Regions from separate parts of the Anaerobacillus sp. CMMVII genome, predicted to be linked through region 2. Evidence: riboswitches for the same ligand, from Rfam matches in the RefSeq annotation. Region 2 holds a riboswitch; each other region holds the start of a gene.
What was found. Region 2 has a riboswitch for cyclic di-GMP ahead of H1D32_RS16960 (putative bifunctional diguanylate cyclase/phosphodiesterase). Riboswitches for the same ligand answer to the same signal wherever they lie in the genome.
Positions count from the first base shown of each region.

Region 1: linked by a shared signal. The riboswitch ahead of H1D32_RS08420 (hypothetical protein) and the one ahead of H1D32_RS16960 (putative bifunctional diguanylate cyclase/phosphodiesterase) in region 2 are both predicted to bind cyclic di-GMP.
Region 3: linked by a shared signal. The riboswitch ahead of H1D32_RS21790 (hypothetical protein) and the one ahead of H1D32_RS16960 (putative bifunctional diguanylate cyclase/phosphodiesterase) in region 2 are both predicted to bind cyclic di-GMP.
Region 4: linked by a shared signal. The riboswitch ahead of H1D32_RS07880 (EAL domain-containing protein) and the one ahead of H1D32_RS16960 (putative bifunctional diguanylate cyclase/phosphodiesterase) in region 2 are both predicted to bind cyclic di-GMP.

Region 1 covers NZ_JACEHK010000003.1:233,744-236,877, reverse strand. Annotated here, with positions in the region: gene H1D32_RS08430 (hypothetical protein) at 1-33, shown strand, start outside; gene H1D32_RS08425 (hypothetical protein) at 326-580, shown strand; cyclic di-GMP riboswitch class I at 1,046-1,128, shown strand; gene H1D32_RS08420 (hypothetical protein) at 1,157-1,522, shown strand; gene H1D32_RS08415 (DUF5667 domain-containing protein) at 1,673-2,035, shown strand; gene H1D32_RS25345 (sigma factor) at 2,899-3,063, shown strand; gene H1D32_RS08410 (hypothetical protein) at 3,060-3,134, shown strand, end outside.
Region 2 covers NZ_JACEHK010000013.1:75,658-78,791, reverse strand. Annotated here, with positions in the region: gene H1D32_RS16960 (putative bifunctional diguanylate cyclase/phosphodiesterase) at 1-1,309, opposite strand, end outside; cyclic di-GMP riboswitch class I at 1,384-1,470, opposite strand; gene H1D32_RS16955 (hydrogenase maturation protease) at 1,693-2,148, opposite strand; gene H1D32_RS16950 (nickel-dependent hydrogenase large subunit) at 2,148-2,657, opposite strand; gene H1D32_RS16945 (nickel-dependent hydrogenase large subunit) at 2,654-3,134, opposite strand, start outside.
Region 3 covers NZ_JACEHK010000017.1:56,372-59,505, forward strand. Annotated here, with positions in the region: gene H1D32_RS21780 (NCS2 family permease) at 1-28, shown strand, start outside; gene H1D32_RS21785 (GDSL-type esterase/lipase family protein) at 355-1,152, shown strand; gene H1D32_RS21790 (hypothetical protein) at 1,253-1,882, opposite strand; cyclic di-GMP riboswitch class II at 1,999-2,082, opposite strand; gene H1D32_RS21795 (BCCT family transporter) at 2,447-3,134, shown strand, end outside.
Region 4 covers NZ_JACEHK010000003.1:123,000-126,133, forward strand. Annotated here, with positions in the region: gene H1D32_RS07880 (EAL domain-containing protein) at 1-1,721, opposite strand, end outside; cyclic di-GMP riboswitch class I at 1,795-1,880, opposite strand; gene H1D32_RS07885 (hypothetical protein) at 2,116-2,892, opposite strand.

The DNA.
Region 1 (3,134 bases), on a different contig from region 2:
ATAAGAGAGACATTTTTATCAAGAACGCCGTGAAAATATTCTAATAGAGGATACAGGCCTTCGACTTGATCTTTCGTACCGTAGGAGCGACTTTCGAAAGCTTTGGGATGTCCCTAGCTCGAAATTCTAGATAAAAAGATTTGTTTAAAACATTGCCACAGGAATGTATCAATTTATCCAAACTTTCTTGTTAGTTTCTTCACACATTCTCTTTATTCTATTAATAATAAAGTTTCATCATCCATTTTCCCGCCACTAAATTAGTCGCTGATCTATTGGAATTTTGAAATTGGCTTATATAATACAAAATATTGGAGGAGAAGGAATGAAAAACAGAGATAGAATGATTTCAGTACTATTTTTCATTTTTCTACTTATACTACCACTTCAAGTGTTTGCTCATGGTGATGAAGATGATGATGGTCATGATGTTGATAGCGCGCCTTGGCTGTCAGAGAAAAGGGCCATGGTCATGATGACGAAGATGATCATGGTCATGGTCATGGTGATGATGGACATGATCATGAATATGAAGAAACAGGAGCAAACTTGGCTTTGCTTGGAACTTTTGCGGCAATAAATGGTGGCTTTATCGCTTTTGGTGCGGTTCGCAAGTTATATAAAAAAGAAAGTAGCACCATAAGGGTACATAGAGTTTATCTATGTGCCTTTTATTTTAGGCTCTTTTCGTAAACATTGCTCCTGCGGTTACTCGTCGCACAAAAAAACTTGTTGCTTTTACTCTAAAATATCGGAAAAATACCTTAGATGAAGAAATCACCCAATAAATTTATTAAGAAAAGAGCAATACTTACTAAATTAGTGGTGAATTCTTAGTATTTTGTGTAAAAATCCGGCTTTTGTGATTTTACGAAAGCTAATAGCAACAATCTTTTAGAAACGAGCGATTAATTTTAATTACTCTCTAGGTTACATGTATCGTATAACCTCAACCTTATAATGAGTGCTTAAAATTTTTTCGAAAAAAATTTCTCTCCCCCTCAAAAATAAAAAATCTCCCGTATAGATAAACGAGACCAAGAAAATAAGTTAAAGGCAAAGCCATTGAAAGGTGGTGACGCAAAGCTATAGGGACTAAGGGGAAGCCTATGTCAGCCAGTTGCCATAAGATATTCAGTGAATTTGAGGTGGCTTTATGAGTCAAAAGGCAGTACATTTATTTCTCATCATCATTTTCCTAGCTTTAGTAGGTTGTAGCAAAGCAACGGAAGAACAAGTGAATACCAACGACAACGAGCAGGATGCCTCGAATTACTTTTATGAAAATTCCGAGTGGGGTATCTATATTGAAACAGCAGATGGTTGGCAAATTGAGAAAGAGACTGCTAAAAATGTCCAGTTCAACAGCGAGAAGCTAGTGGCAATTATTTCAGTTATTCCTAAAGCTTATAGAGTGTCAGAAATAAAGAAACAGCTACTCGCTGGTGCAGGAGAAGTAACAGTAATCGGTGAAGGTCTGAATTTCATTTCGTGGAAAACGAACAGACAAGGAAAGCATTAGAACTCAAGTATGGGTTGAAGAAAAACCTGATCGGTATGTGATTATTACGGTGTTGACGCCTAATGAAACGTATGAAGCGAACCTAGATAAAATTGAGACTTTTCGTGAAAATATTAAATTTTATTAATGCAACAGGGAGTGGTTAAGAGCATGAAAAAAGTCGTATCAACATTGGTCCTAGTAGGTGGTTTAGCGAGGTGGGGAACGGTATTGGCAAACAATGATAGTAGCTTGGACATTACATCAGATTTATATGAAACAATTGGATTAATTGAACAAGCGACAGCAGACTTAACTGAGGATGAAGTTGAAAAGGTTCTACTTCATGATGAATTTGCTGAAAGACGCCTAATCGTTTTAGAGGAAGTGGCAACTGAAGGTAATGAAGAGGAGATTGAACATTTAGTTACAGATTTTATTGAGGTAGTTACAGCTACTGAAAATGTAACGGCTTCTGCAGAAGAAGCAGGTGAAGACGTAAACGAACTTAGAGAATCATTAATGAAATTATAGAAAAAAGAAGTCAGTTTAATCGCGCTACTAGAGCGTGACCATTTACCAGAGCAAGCGTTGAAGGCTGGGAATTAGAAAAGCCCCTAAAAACCAAGAGCGAGCCATGCTGAAAGCCGGTAAGCGTTGGAAGCAGGAACTAAAGAAAATTAGAAGAGATTACTTAGTGAGAATGAGTTTGTTGAAGCAAAAGAGGATGAAACAGAGCAAAGCGAAAAGCATTTAGAAAAAGCGATTGAAAAGCTGAAAGAAACAATATCAAGCAGACAAAAAAGTGAAAAAAGCATGAGGAACGCTCAGAAAAAGCGATGAAAAAAGCGATGAAAAAAGCAAATGAAAAAGCAGAGAAAGGCTTAAAAAGGCGAATAAAGCTCAAGAAAAAGGAGCTGAAAAAGCAAAACGTGCCGTAGAAAAAGCTAAATGGAAAAACTAACTAACTGAAGATAATCCTTAGCACTCAGTCAATCTCTTTCATCGTTCTTTTTTACTGTTTTTGCAGTGACAATCGTTTGCTTATAAGTATTATTATCTAATATATCACAGTCTCTAGCCTCTTTTTTAAAAATATACGATATGATCATTTTACTTGTTAGGTCGTATCAATAGTTCATTAGCCCTACCTATTTAAAATGTTGGTAATTAAATGTAACAGCCCATTTCACTTGAATTAAATCCTTTATCAAGCGATAGTATTATAGATAGCAATGTCAGTTTGATAAAGGAGGCGTGGGGGATGGAAAACATTGAGGTCATTGAAGCAACACCAGTGCCCAAAATGGAGATGATCTCGTTCGCGAACGATTAATTGCTCATTACAAGCCTTACGTGCTCAATACTGTTGGCCACATTTGTAAGAAGTTTGTGAGCTGAGCGAAGAAGAGGCTAGCATTGGCTTGATTGCTTTAAACAAGGCGATTGATACGTATGATGCAATCAAAGGAAGAACCTTCCTAAATTATGTTTACTTACTTATTAAACGAGACTTGATTGACTTTTTTAGAAAAGAAAGAATGAAAAGCACTTATCGATGAACGAGTATTATGAAGATAACGTTGAATCTCCATTTGAAGTAGAGAAGTCGCTGCAGCAATTCGAAAAAGAA
Region 2 (3,134 bases):
TAAAAGACCTCGTGAATTGTTTAAGAATGGTTTCTGCAACAACCATACAATGTTTTTCAGTCTTACCTGGGAGGATAATAACAAACTCGTCCCCACCTATTCTATAAAACCAATTATTTCCCTCAATACTTAATTTCAAACGCTCCGAAACAGCTATTAGTAACATATCTCCTGTATAATGACCAAGGGTGTCATTCACATATTTAAAACGATCCAAGTCAAATAGTATTAAACCGACGCTATCATTAGATCGTTTAGCTCTCTCCATTAACTTAGACAAATCGTCATTGAACTTTGCGCGATTTTTTAATCCAGTTAAAGAGTCGTGATAAGCCAAATACTCAAATTCACTCATTAAATTTTTATTTTTCTTCATAATAAATAGTTGACGGATAATGATCATCAGGAAAGCTAGACTTAGGCCGATGATTAAAGCATTTAAGTTTCCTAGATAGCTATGAAGGACAAAAAATAATAATATAATTGCACTACCATAAGGGAAAAGCGACTCATGGTTTTCAATCTTATTTTGAAACTTCCATGTATCTTCAGTCGTGTTTTTCTGAGCATATAGAGCAGCGAATCCAATAAACATTATCGCTATTACCCAAAAAGAGTCAATATAACTTCCTGCTCTGTAACTATCTGTAACTAATAAATACAGAAAAGAAGAATCAGCCAAAATCTGAAAGAAGAATGCAACAACAAGAAAAAATACGAGTTTTCTTTCTTTAGTATACTTAGAAAGGTAATATAAATATGTAATTAGAAACAAGATACTCAGGTCAGTAACTGGATAGGATATCGTTAAAATCCTAGCAAGAAAGGAATTATCCCAAAGAAGCCAAATCGGCTTAATCAGGTAATGAATACTAATACCGATAGCCACTGTCATAAACACGACCAAATTAAATAGATAGGGACTATTGGAAACGGAGGTACTAATTGTTTTTGTTTTATACGTTAAGCCAAGTAAAAAGAAAATATAACCTAGGACCCATAACAAGTAAGAGGTATTAGAGAAAAACGTAATTCCGTTTATCATTAGTGAATAAAACCAAAGTAAGTTTGCACTAACATTAAAAAGGATTCCCAAGCCAAGAAGTAACCAAAAAGTCCTTTTTTCACCAGTTGACTTTTGAAACGCTCTTGCAATCCAAAAAAAACTGATTATACTCCCAATCACCGGAAACACAACAGCTCCAATTGTTCTCAGCCATTCATCTTCTTTAAAGAGAAAGCTCCAACCGAAAAATACTAGGACATTAATAATAGGAATAAGTACCGCGATTCGTCCTGTTGTAATCATCGTAATCCCCCACAGTTTTCCAAAATCAAAACAAAAAGCTATCTCTTAGAGAAATAACTTTAGCCCGGTTATCCCTTGGTAACCCAGCCACCTTAGGTATTTCAACCTTTAGGTCTGAAGCTTTGCGTCCTCCCTTTTCAGTGAGTTTGCTCTTTATATGAAACTATATCTAAACATTACAAATTTCTTAGTTTAATAGCAGTTGGTAGCATGAACTAATCTAGTTTTAAATCGTTTTACTATGTTTAGTTTACCATATAATGAAACAATTACATTGTATTTTTGGTGAATTGCGTCGAAAAAAGTAACGTAGGGTACCCAATAAAAGGGGTCTGACCCCCACTGCGTTAATGCTTTAGTGCAGCGGGGGTCAGACCCCTTTATTAATAACCATCAATTAGGCATTCTATCGTCTGTTGAACGGTACTCAAGATTTGATCCCATTTTTCTTTTAACGGTTCGCTAAGGCCGATATGAAATTCAATCCGATAAGGTTCTATGCCGATAAGGAACCCTTTTAGAGTTTCTCTTTGATGATATAAAACTTGAAATAAATGAAGATTATGAGGAGATATATCAAGTGGTTTGCTCTCGTGCAAGTTGGCAAGAGAAAAAACCTTCAAGTCTCCAGGTTCTCCGCCTGAACAAACAGCATCAACAATAATAATAAAAGTTGCTCCTTCTATTTGTTTCAAACAGTAGTCAATATCTGCTTCGCCAACTACATATGAAATACTTGTATTTACGTTTACTTTGCTTAGCTCATCTACAAGATAAATTCCAATCCCGTCATCCATCATTAATTGATTGCCAATTCCTAGCACAATAATCCTTTCCATTAAAACACCTTTATTGTTTTCACTTGTTTTCCTGGACTATAGACATGTGTAGCACATGACATACATGGATCAAAAGATCGCAGAATTCTACCGATTTCTGCAGGATTGTCAGGGTCTTCGATCGGTGTGCCTATTAAAGCCTCTTCAGCGACTCCTCTAAATCCATTATTATCTCTAGTCGAAAAATCCCACGTGGACGGAGTGATAATCTGATAGAATGATAGTTTTTTCTCATTAATTTTTAGCCAGTGTCCAAGTGCTCCTCTAGTTGTATCAACTAAGCCTCTACCACTAGCTGTACCGGGAATTTCATATTTTTTTTGTAAGTTTATATCTGGAATGATTTGCTGCAATAGTACCTTCATGATTTCGGCAATCTTCTTTGCTTCTAATGCTCTAGCTATGGTCCGATCCATAGCAGAAATTCCATGATTATAGCTTCCACTTAATATTAATCTAGCTAAAGGACCAACCTCAAAAGGTAGGTTATTATACCTTGGTGCCTTCACCCATGAATACGCCTTTTTTTATTCATATCAGGCTCTGGTACTGTTGTTTCAGGATGATATACATTTTCGTTTGATGAGTAATAAGAGTAATCAATTTTTTCTTGTATTTTCGTTTCGTCAAACGTCTCAACAGCCAAAGGCGTTGAGACAAGTGGGTCAACATATAGCGTACCTAGCTCTTTATAATTGTTAAATGATCCATAAGTAAGTAAATTTCCATATCCACCACCCAATCTGAAATAGTCTTGATAATAATTGGCAATGTCATATACATCTGGAATCATTTTTTCATCAATAAACGAAGTAATTTTTTGCAAGGTAGAGTCGAGATGGACCACTTTTTCAGCTGTTGCTTGGGTGGTAATTCCACCGATAAACACACCATGATTATGAGGTGCTTTCCCTCCTAAAACTGCAAGCATTTGATGTGCTGATCGACTTATTTCAAGTGACTCAAAAAAATGACGAGATATTCTT
Region 3 (3,134 bases), on a different contig from region 2:
CCAAATGGTGTTTTTCCCAGCGCATTAAAAGGGTAATATGCGCAAAATGTGAATATAGTTTAGAAGAGTTGTTCTCAATGGTATTGGGAGCAGCTTTTTTGTTTTGTAAATAGAAAAAATGTAGTATTTGATACTTCGAGGTGAGGTTGAAAAGATAAAGTATAGTTCCATGATACATTTTGTGAAACAAGATTATTCTGGGTGTCACAGTGGATTTCGCCACAGTATTTATGTTTTGTCGAACGATATTTTAAGTAGACCCCATCTTTTCTTAGTAGAAGCTCTATTAATCGACAGTAAAATTAAAATGACCCTTTTATAATAGGATTCTATTAACTATTAAGGAGGGAAAGAATGAAAACAATTTATCGTTCGCTTGTTTTATTGTTAACAATTACACTTTTATTTTCGACAACAGTATTAGCCAAAAATGACAATGCAAAAAAATCATTACTAGCTTTAGGAGACTCTATTCCTTATGGGTATAACCTTGGTGAAGACAATGACTCACCTTCTAAGGACGCCTTTCCATACCTAATCGGCGATGATAAAAATATGCGAGTTCGAAATTTAGCCGTGCCAGGGTGGAGAACAGATCAGCTGTTAGATGCTGTAGAAAACGAACAAAAATTTCGCCAAGCAATTAAGCAGGCCGATGCAATTACGTTGAATATTGGGAATAATGATTTGTTGCAGGCGTTAGCTGTGGCTAATGCTGAAAGTGGTGGAGACCCATTTTGGTTTAATTATCATCTACAAGATCAAATTAATAAAAGTAACTTGTTTGAAAATTTAGGCTCTATTGTTGCTGAAATTCGTTCACTAACAGATGCACCGATTGTCATTTATAATGTGTATAATCCTTTTCAGGTAAATGATACTTTACACGATATAGGTCAACTAGTTTTGCCAGGAATTAACCAATCATTTGGTCATGTTATTAGTGGGTTAAACGGAATTTACGGTGATGCTTTTGTTGCCGATGCTTATGGAGCATTTGGAACAAATCAAGCTGAATATGTGATTGCGGGTGATATTCATCCGACAGTTGAAGGGCAGAAGAAGCTAGCGGAGGTTGGAAATGATGTATTGGAGTCACTATTTGACTCAAAAAAAGGAAATTCAAAGCCCGAAAAAGCTATTAAACGATAAGTTATCAAGACTTTAAAATACTTATTTTTTATACACTAAAAGCGCTGTAGAGGAAGAACTCTACAGCGTTTTTAAAAGGGTGGTCCAGGCATCAAACTAATTACTTATTCCAATCGCCTTTTGACTCATTCGTTAATAGTGTAACATTAATAACTTCGGTAGTAGTATCGCCTTTTGTAACTTTCTCAGAGGTCTGAATGTCAACAACCTCCATTACACCTTCAACAACGTCTTTAGTAGTCAAACTAGTTTCGCTTAACACTTTACCATTACTTCCCGGAGCACCTCGGTGCGTGATAGTAGTTTCTGTAGTTTCTGTAATAGTAAGCGGTGTTTCAGTGGTGGTAGTAGTAGTAATTGTCGTAGTCTCGTCCCAAGATGATTGTATAGTAGTTTTTTGAGTAGTAGTAGTAGTTACATACCTAAACCAATTTTGTGCAGGATGAAATTCTTTTTCTACTTTTGTATCAACTACCACTAATTCTTCACTCGTACTGCTTTTGGTCTCAGTGGAAGACTCTTCGGAGGTTTCTCTATCAACTCTTAAATCTTCAGTTACTATCTCAGAGGTAGTAACCAATGTTGTAATACCATTTGAGAAATTTGCGCTTTGTCCAGGAGCAGTTTCTAAGCCTTTACCTTTACCATTACTTGCAAGGGCACCAGTTGTCAAGCTAAGAGAAAGCAACAAAGTCAAAACTACTACAGATAATTTTTTTGCTTTTTTCATTTCCTTTTCTCCTCTTAATTTAATATTTTTTGACATAATTAAATAAGAGGGCCGGTTACACCACTAGCTCGATATAGCCCAGGTGTCCAATTATAGGCTATACTTCATTGCATCCCCGTCTTGCGGGTCGGTTACACTACTAGCTCGATATAGCCCAAGTGTCCAATTAAAGGCTATATTTCTATGCTCCCCGAAATTATTTAGTCCCAATTACCTAATTACTAGAGTAGTAGTTAGGATTTAGCGGTCTGAAGAATAGTTTTCGGTGGCCACCAAGTTATTTTTCAAATCACGCTTATAAATCGATTATATTGCCAAATCTAGTAAAATGATACAATATTTGGTCGACAATACATTACAATATTTGTAAAAAAATGTCTAACTTTGCCCTCGGAAAAAACAACCTGGTACTATCATTGTAATAGTAAGTGTAGAAGAAATGCTTCTAATTACCTAGTGAGATTTCCCAAGGAACTAATTTATCACAAAAAAAGTGTTTGATAGTCGGAAGAAATTGGTCGGTTTGGGGAATATATAAGGACTGAAATGTTTAGGAGGTTTAATATGAAAAAAGAAGTCTGGAGAAATCCTGTTTTTTCAATATCTGCTGCAGTCATATTTGTACTAGTCCTGCTAGGTGCAATTATGCCGAGGGGGTTTGGACTAATTTCAGGTGCCTTGTTTAACTTTACGACAGTTAACTTTGGATGGTTTTACCTAATTGCCGTTTTTATCATTATTATCTTTTTAGTAGGTCTTGCCATTAGTAAATACGGTGCAATTCGAATTGGTGGAGAGGAAGAGCGACCAGAATTCCCCTTTTTCACCTGGGTTGGGATGCTATTCTCAGCTGGATTCGGTGTTGGTCTTGTCTTCTGGGGTGTTGCCGAACCAATGAGTCACTTTTTTTCACCACCATTTCGAGCGACTGAAGGGCAAACAATAGAAGCAGCAAGAATTGCTATGGGCTATTCCTTTTTTCACTGGGGTGTCAGTCAGTGGGCGATCTTTGCTATAGTCGGTCTTGTGATAGGTTTTTTACAATTTCGGAAAAAAAAGAACGGGTTGGTTTCAACAGCACTTGAGCCTATCACTGGTAATAAGCCTGTTGTTAAAAATACAATTGATATTTTAGCAGTTATAGCAACCGTCATGGGGATTGCGACTTCGCTTGGCTTAGGTATATTGCAAATGAATGGTGGCTTGAACGCGGCTATAAAACCTGAAAATCCAATAAACCTACAATTTGCCA
Region 4 (3,134 bases), on a different contig from region 2:
TTTCTGGAAAGAAGACCATTTTTTTCAGTAGTAAATTTTAATCGGTTAGCTATTTCGCATAATAATTGGTCACCAATCTCATTTCCTAGTGTCTCATTAATACTATTAAATCGATCTACATCTAAATGAATTAAAGCCAATTGTGTATTGTGTACTCTGGCCTCTTCAAGGGCTTCATTAAATTTCATCTCAAAAAATTTCTTGTTAGGAAGTCCTGTTAAAAAATCATGGTAGGACATTTTTTCGATTGTCTGCAATGCATCTTTAGTTTCAGTGATGTCGCGGTAATTAATGACAATCCCGTTAATACTTGGTTCGTTAAGGAAATTCGTATAGGTTCCTGAACAGTGGCGCCATGAGCCATTGCAATGTTTAATACGACATTCAAACGCTGTTTGTCCTTCTACATTAGTTAAAGCTGAAAGAAAGTCATTTTTGACGAATGGCTTATCCTCCTGGTGGATTAAATCAAATACGTATTTTCCAAGCAAATCTTCAATTTTATAGCCTAACTTTTCAACAGACGGGCTCTGATAGGTGATAATTCCGTTTTGATCAACGATCGTGATTAGATCATTGGAGTGTTGAACTAGTGAATATAACCGTTCTTCCCCAAGGCGAATTTGCTCTTGTTTATAGATCATTTCTTCTTCTATCTTCTTGCGTTCGGTAATATCGCTTCTAATTGCAATGTACTGATAAGGCACACCTTTCTCATTAAGAAACGGGATAATCGTTGCATCCATCCAGCTAATTGTACCGTCTTTTGCTTTGTTTCTAATTTCACCCCGCCAAATTTCTCCTTTGGCTACAGAACCCCAAAGTTCCTGAAAAAATTGACTCGAATGGTATCTTGAATTAATAATTCGATGGTCCTGTCCAAGCATTTCTTCTCGCGGGTATTGATATTTTTCACAAAATTTATCATTTACATAAGAAATTTTCCCATTTGCATCCGTTACAGAGACGATAGCAGATTGGTCCAGTGCATATTTTATATCACGAATATCCTGCTCACTTTTTTTTCTATCAGTTATATCTTGGTAAAGAGCTACGTACCCACAAATCACTCCTTCAGAGTTATAATAGGGGGTTGTCGAAATCCATAAATCAACGTATGAACCATCTTTTCTCTGCCGAGTAATCTCGCGATTTGAAATTGATTTTCCTTTGGTTGTAAGCTCAAAGAAGCTATGAAATTCATCACCATCTTTCAGAAATGGTAGCGTTTTACCGACAACTTCTAATGCCTTCCAACCAAATAGTTGTTCTGCACCTTCATTCCATATCTCTATTTTTTTATCTAAATTGAGTATGATAGTTGCGATAGGGAGACCATGAACAAGCATTTTTATCTGTTGTTTTTCAAGGTTAATTAATTGTTGTGTGTTTTTTTCGGTTGCTTGAACTAATGTATAATTCTTGCCATTAAGGCATATTGGTATCGATTTGGTTATCTCAATGGAAATTAAGGTTCCATCACTTTTTATTCCTCTAACGACAAAAGGGGAGGAGACGTTATTTAATTGGTTGATAAGAAATCGTTGGTCTTGCTGATCGAATAAGTCAAGATAATTCCTGCCAATCAATTGTTCTTTGCGATATCTAAAGTTACATGCAAGAACGGAACTTATATCTACAATCTTATTTTTTTCTACAATAAAGTGAGATTGCTCAACTTCTAGTTGTTGGTTCTCTTGTTGAATGAAACTTATCTGCACGATTTATCCCCCTTAAATATGAAAAAAACACACCCGTAAGCAAGGGTATGTTAGATTGTGGTCTACTTGACTATACGGTAACTGGCTGGCATATCAATCGATGATTTAGCCCCTTTAGCTTTGCGTCACTGCGTTTCCGCAGTTTTGCCTTTACTATATTTAACTATGAATGGAAATCTTTGTTTACATAAATATACCATGATTAGGGACTAATTCACTACATAATTTTAAGTTTTGGTGACAGAATTTGTGAAATTTGTCGCGGGATAGGGGATGGGAGGGGGGATGGGGGTCTGACCCCCAGGGGAGTGAAGCGGTAAAGCAGTAAAGCTACCCCGTAGCAGGGGAAACTCATTCTCAAAAATTAGCCCTGTGGAGAGGGCTCTCTACAGGGCTAACTTAATAGATTGGTTTTTTTAGTTATTTCGTCATTCTTTCTTTTAAAATATAGCCTTGGATATAAGTAATACCTGCCAGAATTTAGTGAAGACCAGTAATAAATTAACGCAGCATTTTGATTAACAATCTCCTTTAGTTTCACCATTGAACCAGCTTCAGAAGGATCAAATTGGTATCCGTCTCTAATGTATTTCTTAAAGAGGTTATATTGCTCAAAAGTTATAGGAGTAGAATAGTGGAAAACCGCTTCATAAAGTAATGTTTTGCATTCATCGGTTAGTTTTTTATTATTACATATACTGTTTACTAGGGTGTGTTTGCCGTTTGAAATTGCGAGTTCCTTATAGTCATCCGGAACATCAGGTTGAATAAGGTATTTTTTTATTTCCTTCAGTTCAATCCCACTATCCTCAGATATTTGTTCCGCAGTCTTTTTATCATCATTAAGTAAGTTCCTAATTAATTCCATTTTCACTTTCCAATAACTATTTTCCAGATAACAAGATTGAAGGAGCTTAAGTGTCCACTGATATTCATTGGCTGGTCCTTGATGTATTTGGCATGGAATTTTCAGAGTTGAATTTAGTACCTTTAAGGTTTGGTAAACCTCAATACCTTTCCACAAAAAGTAGTTTCCAATCTTGTCCTTGAAAACATGTATTAGTGGCCGGTTTGATTTTAGTAGAATAGGGAGTTTCTTACTTGCAGTGTTACGAGTTGGCAAATATTGATGCCTGACATTGATCTGATTAGCAGATAAATATTTCGCCATGAACACCTTATCTCAAATCCTTTCTGTTTTTATAAAGTTTATGAGATTGCTAGAATGTCCTATTCGAAAATGTTTGGGACTTTCATTGGGGTCTGACCCCCACCGAGGTAAAGCTTTAAAGCGGAGGGGTATCTCCTGTAAATAGTTTCAGTTCGAAAGTTTACTTCTTATCATTGGTCGTATTAAGGGAAATCTATAGTTAACTTCCATAATGGTGAAAGTTAGAACAAACAAAAGGACCG